DNA from 2 places in the Labrys sp. HAY1-8F genome. Region 1 is predicted to be linked to the other one. Evidence: predicted binding sites of a transcription regulator. Region 1 holds the regulator's gene; the other holds the start of a gene.
What was found. The regulator PhoB, encoded in region 1, activates phosphate uptake and scavenging genes when phosphate is short. The targets are predictions, from matches to a motif close to TGTCATNNANCTGTCAT.
Positions count from the first base shown of each region.

Region 2: a site for PhoB is predicted at 4,161-4,177, ahead of ACR9ZN_RS33455 (alkaline phosphatase D family protein). Genes of this name have one in related genera too.

Region 1 covers NZ_JBPGWZ010000002.1:2,229,005-2,238,808, forward strand. Annotated here, with positions in the region: gene ACR9ZN_RS19385 (ATP-binding protein) at 1-242, shown strand, start outside; gene pstS (phosphate ABC transporter substrate-binding protein PstS) at 486-1,532, shown strand; gene pstC (phosphate ABC transporter permease subunit PstC) at 1,705-2,709, shown strand; gene pstA (phosphate ABC transporter permease PstA) at 2,721-3,563, shown strand; gene pstB (phosphate ABC transporter ATP-binding protein PstB) at 3,560-4,387, shown strand; gene phoU (phosphate signaling complex protein PhoU) at 4,423-5,142, shown strand; gene phoB (phosphate regulon transcriptional regulator PhoB) at 5,156-5,857, shown strand; gene ACR9ZN_RS19420 (hypothetical protein) at 5,998-6,735, shown strand; gene ACR9ZN_RS19425 (RNA polymerase sigma factor) at 6,754-7,992, opposite strand; gene ACR9ZN_RS19430 (YciI family protein) at 8,011-8,367, opposite strand; gene ACR9ZN_RS19435 (aldo/keto reductase) at 8,453-9,403, opposite strand; gene ACR9ZN_RS19440 (RrF2 family transcriptional regulator) at 9,486-9,804, opposite strand, start outside.
Region 2 covers NZ_JBPGWZ010000002.1:5,259,020-5,268,823, reverse strand. Annotated here, with positions in the region: gene ACR9ZN_RS33480 (cystathionine gamma-synthase family protein) at 1-238, shown strand, start outside; gene attM (AttM family quorum-quenching N-acyl homoserine lactonase) at 268-1,059, opposite strand; gene ACR9ZN_RS33470 (tautomerase family protein) at 1,088-1,489, opposite strand; gene ACR9ZN_RS33465 (LysR family transcriptional regulator) at 1,589-2,443, shown strand; gene ACR9ZN_RS33460 (hypothetical protein) at 2,528-3,958, opposite strand; gene ACR9ZN_RS33455 (alkaline phosphatase D family protein) at 4,221-5,801, shown strand; gene ACR9ZN_RS33450 (malonate--CoA ligase) at 5,943-7,460, opposite strand; gene ACR9ZN_RS33445 (malonyl-CoA decarboxylase) at 7,471-8,895, opposite strand; gene ACR9ZN_RS33440 (TRAP transporter large permease) at 8,923-9,804, opposite strand, start outside.

The DNA of each region.
Region 1 (9,804 bases):
AGGGCCGCGAGGCCGTGGTGACGGTGCGCGACTACGGTCCGGGCATCGAGGCCGAACATGTGCCGCGCCTGACCGAGCGCTTCTACCGGGTGGATGCGGCCAAATCCCGCGAGAAGGGCGGCACCGGCCTCGGCCTTGCCATCGTCAAGCACATCGTGGCACGCCATCGCGGCCGGCTCGGAATCGAAAGCGCGCCCGGGGAAGGCAGCACTTTCTCGGTCCGGATCGATCAGATCGGCTGAGAAAACGCGTCTATATGATGCCGCCGGTGTTTCCGGGACTTTTTACAATTGCGTCGCGTCCTTTTTGGCGACATCGCAACATTTCCCCTATCATATTGAAATATAACAATTATAAATGTCATAAAACGATAGTCGAACTGTCATAGAACCGTTGCTGCCGGCTTTTAGGAGTCGCGACGTAGACAGGATTGCCGACCGGTGAACGGTCGCCGTGCCCTGTCCAGAGAACAACGGAGATAGACCGTGAAGCTTTCCTTTCTTGCGCTCGCCGCTTCAGTAGCCCTGTCGAGCACGATCGCTGCCACTGCTGCCTATGCCGCCGACATCACCGGCGCCGGCGGCACCTTCCCCGCCCCGGTCTACAATGCCTGGGGTAGCGATTTCAAAGCCAAGACCGGCACCGCGCTGAACTATCAGGCGATCGGTTCTGGCGGCGGCCAGACCCAGATCACCAACCGCACCGTCGATTTCGGCGCTTCCGACGCTCCGATGGCCACCGACAAGCTGGCTGCCGCCAAGCTGCTGCAGTTCCCGACCGTGATCGGCGCCATCGTTCCGATCGTGAACATCGAAGGTGTTTCCACCGACCAGCTCACGCTGACCGGCCCGATCATTGCCGACATCTACCAGGGCAAGATCACCAAGTGGAACGATCCGAAGATCGCCGAGCTCAACAAGGATGTGAAACTCCCCGATCTCGACATCGCTCCGGTCTACCGCGCCGACGGCTCGGGCACGACCTATGTGTTCACGTCCTACCTTTCTGCCGTGAGCCCCGACTGGAAGAGCGGCATCGGCGCCGCCACCTCGGTGCAGTGGTCGGCCGGCTCGGGCGCCAAGGGCAATGACGGCGTCGCCGGTGCGGTGAAGAACACCCAGGGCGCCATCGGCTATGTCGAATATGTCTATGCCGCCAACAACAAGCTGACCACCACGCAGCTCCAGAACAAGGACGGCAAGGTCATCAAGCCGACCGTTCCGGCGTTCCAGGCCGCCGCCTCCAAGGCCGACTGGAAGGGTGCCAAGGACTTCGCCGTCTCCATGATCGATGTCGGTGGAGAGACCTCCTGGCCGATCGTCTCCACCACCTTCATCCTGTTGCCGAAGGATCCCAAGGACGCCAAGCAGTCCGCCGAAGTCCTGAAGTTCTTCGACTGGGCCTACAAGGATGGCTCCGCCACCGCCGAAAAGCTCCACTACATCCCGCTGCCCAAGGACGTCATCGACACCGTTCGCACGGCCTGGAAGAGCGAAGTGAAGGCTGCCGACGGCAAGGCTGTCTACGAATAAGTTGAACGCGACCCGGCGCAACCTTGCGCCGGGTCGTCTTCCCAAAAGCGTTTTGCGATTTGGCGGAATCGCCAGGAATCGCAAAGACGCGTCGAACCAAAGAATCAGAGCAAACCAGCGTTTTCGTCTAAACGCGCTTTGCTCCCGTCGAAACACAGGCCGGAATATCGCCATGAGCGCCATAGCCGACTCCTCGCTGGACGCATCCAACTCGGCTGCAAAGGTCACGCAGGGTTCTCCCTCGCCCGGCGCCAAGACGGTTCCTGGCGCCAACCTGGATCCCATCTTCAAGGCCGCCCTCTATGGTTGCGGCTCTCTCGTGCTTATCCTGCTCTGCTCGATCGTCGTGCTGCTGTTCTATGGCGGCTGGCCGGCGCTGGCCCATTTCGGGCCGAGCTTCTACTGGTCAACCGCCTGGAACCCCGTCACCGAGAAATTCGGCGCCGGCGTGATGATCTATGGCACGCTGTTCACCGGCCTGCTGGCGCTGATCATCGCCTTGCCGATGTCCTTCGGCATCGCCTTCTTCCTGACCGAGATCGCGCCGCAGAGCGTGCGGCGGCCGATCGGCATTGCCATCCAGCTCCTGGCGGCCGTGCCCTCGATCATCTTCGGCATGTGGGGCTCGCTGATCGTGGCGCCGATCCTGGCCCAGACGATCTATCCGCCGATCATCTCCGTCCTCTCGCATGTGCCGGTGCTCGGCTATCTGTTCAAGGGCCCCACCAACGGCGCCGGCATGCTGACCGCCGGCATCATCCTGGCCCTGATGATCATTCCCTTCATCACCGCAATGTTCGTCGAGATCCTCGAAGCCGTGCCCGCCATGCTGAAGGAATCGGCCTACGGCGTCGGCGCCACCACCTATGAGGTCTTCCGCAACGTCTCGGTGCCCTATGGCCGGACCGCGCTCGTCGGTGCCGTGATGCTCGGCTTCGGCCGTGCCCTCGGCGAGACCATGGCGGTGACCTTCGTCATCGGCAACGCCAACCGCATATCAGCATCGCTGTTCTCCTCGGGGGCGACCATCGCCTCCACCATCGCCAACGAATTTCCCGACGCGCCTGCCGGCTCGCTGCGCAGCCAGTCGCTGCTGGAGCTCGGTTTCGTGCTCTTCGTGATTTCCTTCATCGTGCTTGCGATCTCCCGCATGCTCGTGCGCGCCAACGCCAAGTAAGGGAGAGCATCATGGCCCATCTCGCCCACGGCAACGCCCGCCTCGCCCGCCGTCGTGCCCTCGACTACGCCTACAAAGTCGTCTCCATCGGCTTTGCCGCGATCTCCCTTCTGGCGCTCGCCTGGATCCTGTACACCCTGCTGCGCGAGGGCCTGCCCTCGCTGACCATGGACCTCTTCACCAAGGACATGGCTGATGGCGGCCTGCGCAATGCCATCGTCGGCTCTTTCGCCATGGTCTTGCTCGCCCTCCTCATCGGCGCGCCGATCGGCATCATGGCTGGCACCTTCCTCGCCGAGGCGGGGCGCGGCAGCAAGTTCGCCGACGCGGTGCGCTTCATCAACGACATCCTGCTTTCGGCGCCGTCCATCCTGATCGGCCTGTTCGTCTACCAGATGATCGTGGTGACGACGGGCGGCTTCTCCGGCTGGGCCGGCGTGGTCGCCCTCGCCATCATCATCCTGCCGGTGGTCGTGCGCACCACTGAGGACATGCTGGCCCTGGTGCCGATCAGCCTGCGCGAAGCCGCCTTCGCGCTGGGGTCGCCGATGTGGAAGGTCATCACCTCCGTGACCTGGCGCTCGGCCCGCACCGGTATCGTCACCGGCATCCTGCTGGCCCTGGCCCGCGCCGCCGGCGAGACCGCACCCCTGCTGCTGACAGCCTTCGGCAATTCCAACTGGTCGCTCAACCTCGGCAATGCCTTTGCCAGCTTGCCGGCCGCCATCTACCAGCTCGCGCCCTATCCCGACCCCAAGGCCGTCTTGGTGGCCTGGAGCGGCGCCCTCCTCATCACCGCCGGCGTGTTGGCGCTCAATATCCTGACCCGCTTCGTGCTCGCTCCCAAGAAATGAGTGATCCCATGTCCGCTACTCCACAAGCCTCCATCGCGGTTGCCGAACGCCCCGTCGCCAATCCAGCCGCTGCCGTGAAGCTCAAGGTCGAGAATCTCGACTTCTTCTATGGCGAGAAGCATGCGCTCAAGGGCATCAATCTCGACATGATCGACCGGCAGGTCACGGCCATGATCGGTCCTTCCGGCTGCGGCAAGTCCACCCTGCTGCGCGTGCTCAACCGCATGTACGACCTCTATCCGGGCCAGACTGCCAAGGGCCGCGTGCTGCTCGATGGTCAGAACGTCATCGGCAAGGAGATCGATCCGGCAGTGCTGCGCGCCCGCATCGGCATGGTGTTCCAGAAGCCCACGCCCTTCCCGATGTCGATCTATGACAACATCGCCTTCGGCGTTCGCCTGCATGAGTCGATCTCCAAGGCGGAAATGGACAGCCGAGTCGAATGGTGCCTGACCAAGGCCGCCCTGTGGAACGAAGTCAAGGACCGCCTGCACGCCTCCGCGCTCGGCATGTCCGGTGGCCAGCAGCAGCGCCTGTGCATCGCCCGCACCATCGCGGTGAAGCCCGAAGTCGTGCTGCTGGACGAGCCGACCTCCGCGCTCGATCCGATCTCGACCGCCAAGATCGAGGAACTGATCGACGAATTGAAGCGGGACTTCACCATCGTCATCGTCACGCACAATATGCAGCAGGCGGCGCGTTGCGCGGATGTGACGGCCTTCTTCTATCTGGGTGACCTCATCGAGGTCGGCCAGACCAACAAGATGTTCACCACCCCGAACGACAGCCGTACACAGGATTACATCACCGGCCGCTTCGGCTGATCCCTCGGCCAGCGTCGAATTCATTTGGAGGCGGCATGTCCGACCACATCGTTACATCCTTTGATCAGGAATTGCGCGAATTGCGCAACATGATCGCCGAAATGGGTGGCTATGCAGAGAAGAGCGTAGCCGACAGCGTCGAAGCCCTGCTCAAGCGCGACACCCAGCGCGCCAAGGCCGTGATCGAGCTCGATCTGGCGATCGACAAGCTCCAGCGCCAGGTCGAGGACCGGGCTATCCTGGTCATCGCCAAGCGCCAGCCACTGGCACTCGACCTGCGCGAAATCGTCTCGGCCCTGCGGGTGGCCAACGATCTCGAACGCATCGGCGACCTCGGCAAGAACGTCGCCAAGCGCGTGGTGGCCATCCACAGCCATGCGCAGCCGGCCCAGCTCTTCGGCGGTTTCGACCATATGGCTGACCTGGTGCTCGAGCAGCTCAAGCAGGTCCTCGACGCCTTCGCCCAGCGCAATGTCGAAGAAGCGCTCTCGGTCTGGAGTTCGGACGGCGAGATCGATGCGATGTACACCTCGCTGTTCCGCGAATTGCTGACCTACATGATGGAAGATCCGCGCAATATCGGCTTCTGCACCCATCTGCTGTTCTGCGCCAAGAACATCGAGCGCATCGGCGACCATGCCACCAACATCGCCGAAACGGTGCATTACCTGGTGACCGGTGAATCGCCGGCCGGCGAGCGGCCCAAGGCGGACAACAGCACCGATCTCGTCGACCTTCCTGTGCCGGCTAAGTAACAAGGGATAGGCCATGCCTCCCAAGGTTCTGATCGTCGAGGACGAAGAAGCACTGACCTTGCTGCTGCGCTACAATCTCGAAGCCGAAGGCTATGAGGTCGACAGTGTGGCGCGCGGTGACGATGCCGAGATCCGCCTGCGCGAAAGCGTGCCGGATCTGGTATTGCTGGACTGGATGCTGCCGGGGTTGTCGGGTATCGAATTGTGCCGGCGCATCCGCATGCGGCCGGAAACCGAGCGCCTGCCCGTGATCATGCTCACGGCGCGTGGCGAGGAAACCGAGCGTGTGCGGGGTCTGGCCACCGGCGCCGACGATTATGTCGTCAAGCCCTTCTCCGTGCCGGAACTCTCGGCCCGCGTGCGCGCTCTGCTGCGTCGGGCCAAGCCCGATCACGTCGCCTCCCTGCTCAAGGCCGGTGACATTTCCCTCGACCGCGAGACCAAGCGCGTTCATCGCGGCAATCGCGAGATCCGCCTCGGCCCGACCGAGTTCCGTCTGCTCGAATTCCTGATGCAGGCGCCGGGACGCGTATTCGCACGCGAGCAATTGCTCGACAGCGTCTGGGGCCGCGACGTCTATATCGACGAGCGCACGGTCGACGTGCATGTCGGGCGACTGCGCAAGGCGATGAACCGCACGCGCGAGATCGACCCGATCCGCACGGTTCGCGGCGCCGGCTATTCCTTCGACGAGACCTTCGCCAAGCAGGCCTAGGACGGATATTTCATCGCCCGACACCAAGGCCGGCGGCTCACCGCCGGCCTTGTCGCATCACGTACCCGGTACTCGCCCGATCTAGGCGATTTCAGAGGCTTGCGATAAGACGACTTGCCAAAGAAAATGCCGGGGTTGCCATGATCCGTTCCTTGCTCGTCGCGTCGCTTTTGACTGCCAGTTCGTTGGCGCTGCTTCCCAGCGATGCCGCAGCGGCCAAGCTCAAGAAAACCTTGTGTTCGGGCGAGTTCGGTACCGGCTCCGGCTTGGCAGGCTCCTATATCGGCAAGGATTGCTTCATCGCAGCCGACAGCGACATGCAGGAGCAGGTCGCCGGTATCTGCAAGGAAGGCTCGCGATGCGAGGTCGAGGCCATGGTGGAGGTCGCACCCGATGGCAGCAGGCAGATCAGGACCGTCTTGTCCGTCAGGCAGGCCGGACGCGCGCCCGCCACGCACACGTCCTATGCCCAGAAGGCGGGCAACTATGCCGACGGCATCTATGCCTTGCAGGACGATGGCTGCGACAAGCAGGGGGCGACGCCAGGCAACCGGGTTTCCGTGCAGCTTCTACGGGCAGCCGGTCCTGCCATCCAGCTCTACGGCAAATATTGCGCGGTCATCGAGGCCGATGGCGAGGAGCCTTCCAGCGCCAAGTTCCAGGCGACGCTGCAGCTTCGATGCGGCAGCTCGCCGGCGCAGGACCAGGCCCTGCGAAGCGGCCGCTCCGGCACGGCGGAAACCATCGTGATGACCCCCGCCCCCGAGCGGCAGCTGTGGCTCGATGAAGACACATTGATCCGTTGCCCGATCAAGCGCGCCTATACACCGCAATGGTGGATCGAGGCCCCGCCCTTCAATGGCCGCTATCCCCAATAGCTTCTGCAGGCGCCGATATCAGCCCAGAGCCGCCAGGCGCCCTTGCAGATAACGGCGGATGACGGGATCACTCTCCAGCCCGATCGCCCGCGAATAGGCGTTGCGGGCCTCCTCCTGCCTTGCGGCGCGGGCCAGCAAGTCCGCGCGTGCAGCCCAATAAGGCTGGTAATCGGCGATCCGCCTGTCGCTGGCGACCTCGTCGAGCCCGGCCAATCCGGCTTGCGGTCCTGCAAGACGGGCGAGCGCTACGGCTCTGTTGATGGCAGCGACAGGGGACGCGGTCAGTAGTACCAAGGCCTCATACAGCGTGACGATCGCGGCCCAGTCCGTCGTCGCGCAGATGCGCCTATTGGCATGGGCCGATTGCAGCGCGGCTTCGAGCTGATAGCGACCGATCTGTCGCGCCTGCCCGGCCCTGGCGAGCAAAGCCTCAGCCTCCTCGATCAGGGCGGCATCCCAAAGCGTGGTATCCTGCTGTTCCAACGGGATATAGTCGCCGACCGGGCTACGGCGTGCAGCCCGCCTGGCCTCGGCATGCAGCATCAGGGCCAGCAGGCCGAGCACTTCCGGCTCGCCGGGCAGGAGCGAGACCAGCAACCGGCCGAGCCAGATGCCTTCCACCGACAGATTGCGCTCGCGGGCCTGCGCCCCTTCGGGATCGGCCCAACCCTCGGCATAGACGGCATAGACGGCCTCCAATACCGCTTCGAGACGACCGGGCAACTCATCGGGTTCCGGGATCCGGAAGGGGATGGCGGCCTGCTTGATCTTGAGCTTGGCCCGCACCAATCTCTGGCTCATCGCCGCAGGTGAAACTAGGAAGGCGCTGGCGATCGCGCCGGCGTCGAACCCCAATATCGTCTGCAGGATCAAGGGCGCGCGCACGGCGGCATCGAGCGAGGGATGAGCACAAGCGAACATCAGGCGCAGGCGCTCATCGGGAATGACAGGCTGTTCGGCCTGCTCGGAGGCGAGGGCCTCGACATGGCGGATGACCTCGTCCGCCTTTTCGCCGCGCAGCTTGGCGCGGCGGGCCGCGTCGATCTGCCGGCGCCGGGCCGCGGTCAGGAGCCAGGCTTCGGGATTGGCGGGCACACCCCCCGCCGGCCAATGTTCCAAAGCCGCCGCAAAGGCGTCGGCCAGGGCGTCCTCCGCCCCCGCAATGTCGCCCGAACGTGCCGCGAGAAGGGCGACGAGCCTGCCATAGCTGCGTCGCGCGACGATTTCGGCAAGTTCGACGGCGGGGGCGGAAGGCACCGGATCGGCTCGCTTGGTTCAATAATCCTTGGGGTCCCACACCGGCCGGACCTCGATGGTACCGATGGCTGCACTCGGGCAACGCGCAGCCCAGCCGATCGCGGCATCCAGGTCCGGCACATCGATGATGTAGAAACCGCCGAGTTGTTCCCTGGTGTCGGCGAAGGGGCCGTTGAGCACCTGGGTCTTGCCGTCGGCGAGGCGCACGGTCGTCGCCGCAGACGTTGGGCGCAGACGGCTCCACGGGCCGAGAGCACCGGCCGATCTGAGGGCCTCCGTATAGGCCTGATAGGCGGCCAGCACAGCCTGCTTATTGGCGGGGTCCACCTTCAGCATGGCTTCTTCGTTGCTGTAGATCAGAATCGCGAACTGCATGGGTCTCTCCTGTCTCCGCCGGCGCATGATGCGCCGGCATGACAATGACGCGCCATCCCGTTCGCTTTCGACAGCAGGACGAAAATTATGCGCTCGCCTTGGTGAGTTGCTCGATCTCGCCCGAACCTAGATTGAGTTCGGTCGCCTTGATCAGGTCCCCAAGTTGCTCGACGCTGGTGGCGCTGGCGATCGGAGCGACGATGCCGGGCCTTGCGATAAGCCAGGCAATGGCGACCTGGGCCGGTGTGGCGCTCTTGGCCTCGGCTACCGCATCGAGAGCGGCCAGGATGCGCAGGCCCCGCTCGTTGAGATAATTGGCCATCTCGCCGCCACGCGCGTTGCTCTTGGCGAAATCGGCCTCACTGCGATATTTGCCGGAGAGGAACCCCCTCGCCAGCGAGAAATAGCTGGTCACGCCGATCTCGTTCTTGAGACAGAACGCCTCGAGTTCGTTCTCATAGCCGGCGCGGTCATAGAGATTGTAGTGCGTCTGCAGATTCTCGAAACGCGGCCACATCTCCTTGGTGCTGATAGCCAGCGCCTTGAACATGGTGTTGGCGCTATGATTGGAATTGCCGATCACGCGCACCTTGCCGGCCTTGATCAACTCGTCATAGGCGGAGAGCGTTTCTTCCAGATCCACCTCCGGATCCTCCCAATGGGAGAGGTAGAGGTCGATGTAATCGGTTTGCAGGCGCCGCAGGGAATCCTCGGCCGCCTTGAGGATATAGTCGCGCGACAGGCCCTTCTTACCGGGCCCCATTTCCGAGCCGACCTTGGTGGTGAGCACGATGTCGGCGCGATTGCCGCGGGCCTTCATCCATTTGCCGATGATGGCTTCAGACTCACCGCCCTGATTGCCGGGAACCCAGGCCGAATAGACATCCGCCGTGTCGATCAGGTTGAAGCCGCCCCCAACGAAAGCATCGAGGACAGCGAAGGAGGCTTTCTCATCCGCGCTCCAGCCGAAGACATTGCCGCCCAGGCCCAACGGAGCAACCGAAAGATCAGACCGCCCAATCGCACGTTTTTCCATAAATGCTCTCCATGATCATGACAAAATATGGACCTGACCGGCACGAAAGCGTGCCGGCTCGGCCTCCAGGGCCGCAGGGAACTCAAATCGAATAGGTCAGTTCCTGTTCCCCGCCACCTGCCCGACGCATCTCTTCCACCGACATGTTGTCGAGCAGGTCGGAAGAAAGGTCCCGCACACGCCGCATCAAAAGGCGTACGGTGCAACCTGGAACATCCGGGCAGTCGAGGCAAGGCTGATAAGCGGTGTGGCTGGCGCAGGCGATCGGCGCGAGCGGACCGTCGAGGACCCGGATGGCATTGCCGACGCTGATCTGGCTGGCCTCGCGGGCCAGCATATAGCCACCGCCCTTGCCTTTCTTGGAGCGCACGATGCCGGCCACGCGCAACTCACCCAGGATC
Region 2 (9,804 bases), 3.0 Mb from region 1:
CAAGGGCGGCCAGGCCGAGGCCTTCCGGCTGCTCAACGCACTCAAGGTGTTCAAGCTCGCCGTCAGCCTCGGCGGCACCGAGTCGCTGGCCAGCCATCCCGCCTCGACCACCCATTCGGGCGTACCGGCCGAACTGAGGGCCCAGCTCGGCGTGACCGACGCGACCATCCGGCTCAGCGTCGGCATCGAGAATGCCGAGGACTTGATCGCCGACCTCGCCCAGGCGCTGGAGGCCTGAGCGGGCAGACATGCTGGGGAACGGGCGCGTCAGTCGTAGAAGTGCGGGGCCTGCCTGAACCCGGTCCAGGCCTCGGGATCGTGGCCCGGCACCACGGTCGCCCCCACCCGGTCGGCGAGGAAACGCAGCTTGCGTACCGACCGCGCCACGTCGCTGGCCGAGCACATCAGGCCCGGCAGCGCCTTCTCGTTCCAGTGGTCCCAGGTATAGGCGGCATCGATCGCCAGCAGGAACGGCCCGCTGTTCGGAAGGTTGACCAGCACGGATTGATGGCCGGGCGAATGCCCTGGGGTGAATAGGATCCGGATGCTGCCATCGCCATAGAGATCGAAATCGTCGGTCGCCTCCCCCTCGAGGAACTGCCAGGCGAGGCCCGGCCGGTCGAAGTCACGGCGGACATAGGCTGCCGCTGCGAACCAGTCGGGGGCGAAGGCGTACTCATATTCCCGGCGCTGCACGATGTGCGTGGCGTTGGGAAAGCGGCCGACGGCGCCGCTATGGTCCGAATGCAGGTGCGAGAGCAACACGAAGCGGATATTGCCGGGCTGGACGCCGAGAGCCTGAAGCTGGGCGAGGCAGCCTTGTTCGGACGTCATCACCGGCCGGAAGACTTCGACGCTGCCACCCCAATAGGCACCGGGATCAGCAAGGCCTTCAGCCGCCAGACCTCCGTCGATCAGCACGGCTCCCTTTGGATGCATCACCAGGAACCAGGGAACCGGGATCTCGTAGTCCTCCCCCTCGCCCTGGTTCATCTTGATGTGGTGCAGCTTGCAGCGCTGGGTGCCGGACTGGAACATATACAAACGTAGACTAGACATTCGAAACTCCGACTGCCCGCCGAGGCGGTCATCCTCTCGCGCTCTCATGGTAGTGGCGATCCTGGGTGATGCCGCCATAGCCATAGGTCGTCGCCCGGCAATCCACGATGTGGACATTGGAATGGGAATGAACGTTTCCAATTATCGCCGACAGCAGCTCAAAGGCCTGGGCGAGGAAGGCGGCCTTCTCCTCCCGGGTATTGGTCTCGTCGGTGACCGTCACTTCCAGGCGGAACGAGTTCTTGCCGAGCTCCGCCAGGGACTGCCCCGCAATGAACCATTGCTCATGCGGCAGATAGTCGACCGTCACCAGGGTGTGATCGGGCTCTTTGCGCAGAACGGTGCAGGTGAGACGCGCGACTTCGTCGGCAAGGCGGCGGGTGAGGCTGCCGTCGGCCTGGCCGGAAACGGTGAGAAAGATACCGGGCATGTCAGCTCCTTCATGGGGGACAGCGCCTGTATGAAGCGAAGCTTTCATTCGGAAAAGCAGGAAGATATGATATTATCCATCGGAAAATAGGATGAATAAATGCGCCCCTTCGACCTCGACCTGCTGCAAACGCTCGTCGCCATCGCCGAAACAGGCAGCTTGTCGGCAGCGGCGCCACGGGTCCACCGCTCGCAATCGGCCGTCAGCGAACAGATGCGCAAGCTCGAGCAGCATTGCGGCGTGACTTTGCTGGTGCGCGGCAAATTCGGTGCAAGCCTCACGCCGGCGGGCGAGCGCCTGGTCGTGCATGCGCGCCGGCTGCTGGCGCTCAGCGAGGAAGCTTTTCGCGATGTCCTGGGCATGCCACTTGCCGGCGATCTGCGCCTGGCCATCACCGACTATTTCCGCCCGGCGACGATCACGCTGCTGCTCAAGCGCCTGCGCGAGCGCTATCCGCAACTCAGGCTGCATGTCTCCACCCGCCAGAGCTTGATGATCGAGAGCCGCCGCGACTTCGACATCGGCCTGTCGATGCGCCTTCTCGACGACGACACGCCGGGCGAGGACGGCCGCATCCGGCTCGGCCGCGAACCCCTGTCCTGGGTGGCCTCTCCCACCCTTGCGCTCGATGGCAGCCAGCGCCTGCCGCTGGTGGTGCTTCCCGAGGCCTGCGCGCTGCAGCGCCTGATCATCCGCACGCTCAACCAGGGCGACATCGACTATGAGATCGCCCATTCGGCTGCCGGGGTCGCCGGCCTGCATCTGGCGCTCGCCGCCGGCCTGGGCGTGGCCTGCCTCAACCGTTCCGCCATACCGGCCGGCATGGCCATTCTCGACGCCGGTTTCGGCCTTCCGGCCATGCCCGACATCGAATTCTCCATCCTGCCGCCCCAGGCCGGCGAATCGGCCCTGGTAACGGAAGTCCGCCATTTGCTGTCCAAGGAGCTTGCCTGATCGCCTCGGTACTCTAGACGCGAAGAGGGCGGCCTTTCAGGGAAGGCCACCCTCCGAACGCACAGCTTGCAGGTTGAAGGCGCCCTATTTCTGCGCACCCGGCCCGAAGGACTGGCCGTTCACAGTGACCTTGCGGGCGAGACTGTCGAAGTCGATATCCCAGGTCAGCCGGCCGTCAGGCCCGGTCTTCGCCAGGCCCTTCAGGAAGGCGATGCCCATGGCGGCGCGCTGCGGCCCGGGGTCGGAGCCACCGGCCTTTCCGAGAGCGGCGGCGATTCCATCCAGATTGGAGGTAGAGACCGTCGCCTTGCCCTGCTGGGCAGGCAGCAATGAGGTTTCCCCCTGCCCCTTCACATCGTAGGCGGGCGCCGTCAGGCTCTGGCCGAAGGTGAGCTTGGGCTGGTTCGCCAGAAGCAAGGGCATCAGCACCGCTTTTAAGGCGTCGGCCTGGGCAGGTTTTGCATCGGTGCCAGCTTCGATCATCTTGCCGGCGATCGTCTCGAGATCGAGCCCTGTCAGGTTGAAATCGAGGGTAGCTTTTTCCGGAACCAGGGACTTGGCCCAGTCGGGCATCATGCCGTCCGGCAGGACGAGACCGTTCATGGCCAGATTCAGGCCGACATTACCTGTCTTCACCAAGCCGTTCGAGGCGAGATTGGTATCCACCGAGGCAATCTTGATGATGCCCTTGGGCGTCCCCACCGTCATGTTGTCATAGCGGATCTGCGCGGTCAGCGTTTGCCACAATGGCAATACGGCCTTCAGCTTGGCCCGCGCCTGCTCCTGGGCCGCCTTGCCATTGTCGCCAGCCTTGCGGGCCGCGAAATAGGCGAGGGCCTGCATGAACTGCGGGCTGCTGAAGCCACTGGCTACGAAGGTCTCGTGCACGCGATCGGCGCGCAGCACCATGGGAGGGGCAGGGTTGGCCGGATCTTTGACGGTGACCGTCTCGACGAGGTCCAGGAGGTCGCCCGTCATGTTCAGGTCCGTCTTGCTGGCATCCCCCACCTTTCCGGTGATGGTGAAATCGATCTTGCCGACGCTGGCGTCGATGTCCTCGATGGGCGAGCGCATCGTGAAGACGGCCGACTCGCAGCTCATTGTTTGATCGGTGAATTGCACGGCCTTGGGGTCGAAAACGCCCTTTCCGATGCAATTCTTCAGGCGCTGGACCAGTTCGCTCTGAGGGCCGGCCTTGCCCGATTTGTAGACGAAATCGAGCGAAGGCACCGTCTGCTCGAAGACATATTTGCCACCTCCCTGCGGCGTAAGGCGGGTGGCAAGCGGACCGAAGCTGAATTGTGCACCGTCAGCAGGCAGGCCGAGCTTGCTGCTGCTGAGATCGTAGACGAGATCGTAGCTGTCGCCATGGGGCTTGACCGTGACAATACCCTTCTCGATCACTTTCGGGCCAAGATAGCGAGCAATCTCTTCTCGGATCGCCTTGGCTCCCTGCTCGGTGGCAGGTTCTGCCATTGCCGGCGGCGAGACCAACCCGATCAGCGCGACGCTCACCAGCATTGCCTTGCGCGCAACACGGTGCTTACGCTCAGATTTCTTCAAGAAAGTCATAAAATACCCGGTCTGCTGCATGGAAGATCCCCGTCTCCCTATGCCATAACCCGATGCGCGCCGCCTGTGAATTTTTGCTGCAGGCCACCGCATGAGACCCGTTCACCGCCCCTCTCGAGCACAGTTTACAATTCCTCCAACTATTTGACATGCCTCTGTCATGTCGGTGGCCAAGAAGGAGCGCAATTCAAGCCGGAGAGTCGCCATGCGCTTCATCGAAAGACCTTTGTCCCGCCGCCGCTTCCTGACCGCAACCGCCGCAACCGGCCTTCTCGGTGCAACGGGTTCGCTGGCGATGCCGGGGGTCTCCCGTGCCGCCGATCGTCCCCAGGTTACGGCCGGCCTGCAGTCGGGCGACGTAGCCGGCGACAGAGCCGTGCTGTGGTCACGCACCGACCGCCCAGCCAATGCGATCTTCGAATGGTCGACCACCGAGAGTTTCAAGACCGTGAACCGGCTGCCGACGGTGACGGCCTCCCCCGAGACGGACTACACCGTGAAGATCCTGGCGGAAGGCCTGCCGGCGGACCAGGAGATCTTCTACCGCGTGCGCTTCCAGGATCTCGCCCATACCGGCGTCGAGAGCGAGGTCGTCACCGGACATCTGCGCTCGGCTCCGGCCGGGCTGCGTGACGTCTCCTTCGTCTGGTCCGGCGATACCGCCGGCCAGGGGTGGGGCATCGATGCCGACCGTGGCGGCATGAAGATCTATTCGGCCATGCTCAAGCACAACCCGGATTTCTTCATCCATTCCGGTGACAACATCTATGCCGACGGCGTGATCAAGCCCGAGGTGAAGCTGCCTGACGGCACCATCTGGAAGAACATCGTCACGCCGGAAAAGTCCAAGGTCGCCGAAACCCTCGACGAATATCGCGGACAGTACAAATACAACCTCATGGACAAGAATTTCCGCGCGCTCTACCAGCAGGTTCCTGTCGTCACCCAGTGGGACGACCATGAGGTGACCAACAACTGGTCGTCCTCCAAGGACCTGCTCAGCGATGATCGCTACAAGGAAAAGTCGATTGCGGCCCTGGCGGCGCGCGGCGCACAGGCCTTCCACGAATATATGCCGATCGCCACCACTTTGGCCGAGCCGCGCCGGGTCTATCGCAAGATCCCCTATGGCCCGCTGCTCGACGTCTTCATGCTCGACATGCGCACCTATCGCGGCCCCAACGGCGACAATCTGCAGGCCACGGAAGGTGGGGAAGCCGCCTTCCTCGGCGCCGAGCAGCTTGCCTGGCTCAAGCGCGAACTCGCCAACTCCAAGGCGACCTGGAAGGTGATCGCCGCCGACATGCCGCTCGCTCTGGTGGTGTGGGACAAGGCCGACCAGAAGAAGGGCTTCGAAGCCGTCTCCAACAACGACAATGGCAAGCCGCTCGGCCGCGAGCTCGAATTCGCCGATCTCCTGCGCTTCATCAAGGCGGCCGGCGTGAAGAACACGGTGTGGCTGACGGCCGACGTCCACTACACCGCCGCCCATTACTACAACCCGGACAAGGCGGCTTTCCAGGACTTCGATCCCTTCTGGGAGTTCGTCTCCGGCCCGCTCCACTCGGGCACCTTCGGCCCGAACGACCTCGACATGACCTTCGGGCCCGAGCTCAAATATGTGAAGGCGCCGGAAGGCGGCCAGCAGAACCTGTCGCCCGCGGCCGGCCTGCAGTTCTTCGGCCATGTCGCCATCGCCGCCGACACGCGGGTGATGACCGTCACCTTGCGCGACGCCGCCGATGCCTCGCTCTGGTCGACCCAGCTCGAGCCGAAGCTCGGCTGAGTGTCATCCCGCACGCGGTGCAGCATGCAATGCTGCGCCGCAGATGCGGGACCGCATCGAGATATGGCCTCATCCGGCTTGCGATCCCGGATCTGCGCTGCATCACTTCGTGCTGCAACGCGTCCGGGATGACAATATCGATCACCCCCGCGCGTAAAGATCGCGATAGGTCGTCTGCAGCACGTTCTTCTGGACCTTGCCCATGGTGTTGCGCGGCAATTCGTCGACGAAGAGCACGCGCTTGGGCTGCTTGAACTTGGCGAGGCGCCCTTCCAGGGTCTGAAGGATCGTTCGTTCCTCCACGGTGGCGCCGGGCTTGCGCACCACGATGGCCGTCACGCCCTCGCCGAAATCGGCATGCGGCACACCGATGACGGCGCTCTCGAACACGCCGGGAATGCCATCGATTTCCGTCTCGACTTCCTTGGGATAGACGTTGTAGCCGCCGGTGATCACCAGGTCCTTGCCACGTCCGACGATGTGGACATAACCCTGGGCATCGATCTTGCCGAGGTCGCCGGTGATGAAGAAGCCGTCGGGCCGGAATTCCGACTTGGTCTTTTCCGGCATGCGCCAATAGCCCTTGAACACGTTGGGGCCCTTCACCTCGATCATGCCGATCTCGCCTTGCGGCAAGGCCTCGCCCGTCTCGGGCCTGGTGATGCGCAGCGAGATGCCCGGCAGCGGCATGCCGACGGCACCGGCCACGCGCGCCCCGTCATAGGGGTTGGAGGTGATCATGTTGGTTTCGGTCATGCCATAGCGTTCGAGGATGGCATGGCCGGTGCGCGCTCTCCATTGCTCATGGGTCTCCGACAGCAGGGGCGCCGATCCCGACACGAACAGCCGCATATGGGCGGTCGCCTCGGCCGTCAGGCTCTCCTGCTGAAGGAGGCGGACATAGAAGGTCGGCACCCCCATCATGCAGGTTGCTTCGGGCAGGTGGCGCAGCACCTCCGCCGCATCGAAGCGCGTCAGGAAGATCAGCGAGGAGCCTGCCATCAACGTGGTGTTGATGGCCACGAACAGGCCATGCGTGTGGAAGATCGGCAGGGCATGCAGCAGCACGTCGGCCTGGCTGAAGCGCCAATAGGCGGCCAGGGTAACGGCGTTGGAAGCCAAGTTGCCATGCGTCAACATCGCACCCTTGGAGCGCCCGGTAGTGCCAGAGGTGTAGAGCAGCGCCGCCAGATCGTCCTCGCCGCGCGCAACGTCGTCGAAGGCTTCCGGCGCGCTCCTGGCTGCCTCGGCGAGCGAGCCGTCGTCACGGCTTCCCAGGGTTGCAACGGCAGCGCCGAGCCGGGTGCCGATCTCGCCCAGTTCATCCGCCTTCTCAGGCGCACAAACCAGCAGGCGCGGTTCGGCATCGCCGACGAAATAGTCGAGCTCCGCCTTGGTGTAGGCGGTGTTGAGGGGCACGAACACCGCGCCGGCGCGCAGGCAGGCAAGATAGAGAAACACCGCCTGCGGGCTCTTCTCGACCTGGACGACCACGCGGTCGCCGGCCTCGACCCCGTAGCCGCGCAGGGCGTTGGCATAGCGTCCCGACCAGGCAAGCACGGCGCCATAGTCGAAGCCGCTGCCGTCGGAGAGGGTCAGGAAGGGTCTCCCCGCTTCGGGCATCCGGGAACGGATCAGGCTGAACAGATGGTTCGACACGCAAATTTCCTCAGGGATTGGGACGAGGCCGCGGGGCCGGATCGGCGCTGCGGGTGGGTGGTGGCAGGGCCGGTACGGCTGTCTTGCGACGCATCGGCTTCGTTTCCGTGGCTTTCAGAAGCTTGCGCACGGCCGGGCTCGCGGCGATCACGCCCTGATTGGCGAAGGCCTCGTGATTGTCTTCGATGGCATCGAGATCATAGAGATAATTGACCATGAGACCTCCGGCCTGGCGCAACCCGTTCGGCGAGACGTCACCCCGCCAGTTGATGCGTTCGAGGCGGGCGCCATTGCCCAGATGGAACCGCGCCACCGGATCGATCGGCGCACCCGATGGTGTCCGGGCCACCAGGAAATAATGGGCGGCAGCCGCGAGTTGCGCTTCACGCATGGCCTCTGCCGGCCCGGTTCCCCCATGCTCCGCAGGCCGGAACAGCCCCTCCAGCACCGTGAGGTCGGCCACGCCTGGAATATGCGGCTCCTCCTTGGCGAGTTCCCGCTTCAGCCAGCCCATGAATCCGGGAACCGGCGACAGGGTGACGAAACTCTTCAGCTTTGGCAGGTCGCGCCGGAGTTCCTCGACCACCTGCTTGATCAGGAGATTGCCGAAAGAAACGCGACGCAGGCCGACCTGGCAGTTGGAGATCGAGTAGAACACCGCCGTGGTCGCATCCTCGGCCCGGATCGGCTTGCGCTCGAGGGCGAGCAGCGGCGCGATGGTCGCCGGTATGTCCTGCGTAAGGGCGACCTCGACGAACACCAGCGGCTCGTCCGCCATCTGCGGATGGAAGAAGGCGAAGCAGCGCCGGTCCGAAGGCTCCAGCCGGCTGCGCAAATCCTCCCAGCTATGGATGGTGTGCACGGCCTCATACTGGATGATCTTGGCCAGGATGTTCGCCGGCGTCGTCCAGTCGATCCGCTTCAGCATCAGGAAACCCCGGTTGAACCAGGACGAGAACAGATGGGCGAGATCCGCATCGAGGGCCTCCAACTCCTCATTGTCAGGCAGGCTGGCGAGGACGTCCTCGCGCAGGCGCACCAAGGCGGCCGTGCCGCCGGCGGGGCGGTTGAGCCGGCGGAAGAGCTCCTGGCGCCTCGGCTCGGCAGCGGCGCTGAGTTCGGCCATGGTCCGGGGAGACTTGTCACCGAGATAGGCCTCTATCGCCGCATCCAGGCGCGGCTGGTCGGCGCCGAAGTCCTCGGCCAGCGCCGCCAGATGGCGGCGGCGATGCTCGTCATCGGCCGCGGCATAGGCATCGAGCCATTGCTGCGCCAAGGCGACGCCGGAAACCTCGCCCCGGCCGGTCAGCAACGCATTGCTGAGGGCCAGCAGATCGGTCGATCGCACCTGGGATGAGAGGCGTTCGAGGCCGATGAGGCCCCTCCCCCGTTCTGCGACCGCTTCCAGGAATTCCTGCAGGAAGTTTCTGCTCATCGCTGTTCACCATACCCTGTCAATGGATTACCCCATGATCAGATTGGGCAGCCAGGTGGCGAGGCCTGGGATCAGGCAGGCCAGCACCACCGCCAACGCCATCAATCCGACGAAAGGCAGTGTACCGCGCATGATATCCCCGAGCGGGATGTCCGGCGCGATATTCTTGATCACGAAGATGTTGAGCCCGACCGGCGGATGAATCAGGCCCATCTCCATGACGATGGTCATCACCACGCCGAACCAGATCAGGTCGAAGCCGGCCGCTTTCAAGGGCGGCAGGATGATCGGCGCCGTCATCAGAATGATCGAGACCGGCGGCAGGAAGAAGCCGAGCACCACCACGAAGAGCAGGATCGCCGTCAGCAGCAGCCATTTCGACAGGTTCAGGCTGATGATCCAGGCTGCCGCCGACTGGCTGATCTGGAGATAGCTCATCACATAGGAATAGAGCAGCGACATGCCGATGATCATCAAGAGCATGGTCGATTCCCTGAGCGTACCCGAAAGGATCGGCATCACCTTGGAAGGCCGCCAGATGCCGTACATGGCCGAGATCACCACCAGGGCCAGCACGGCACCGACGCCGGCGGTCTCCGAGGGCGTCGCCCAGCCGGCATAGAGAACCACCATCACGCCGGCGAGGATGGAGACGAAGGGCACCACCCAGCCGACCATGCGAAGCTTTTGGGCGAAGGTGTAGCTCTCCTCGTGCAGGATGGCCGAACGAACGCCGGTGCGCTCGGCCTGGACCAGGGCCTGCCGCTTCTCCTTGCGGTAATGCAGCATCGCGTAGATGGCGAACATCGTCATCAGGAGCAGGCCCGGGCCGATTCCGGCCAGAAACAGCTTGCCGAGCGATACCTCTGCCGCCACCGCATAGAGCAGCATGGTGACCGAGGGCGGCAA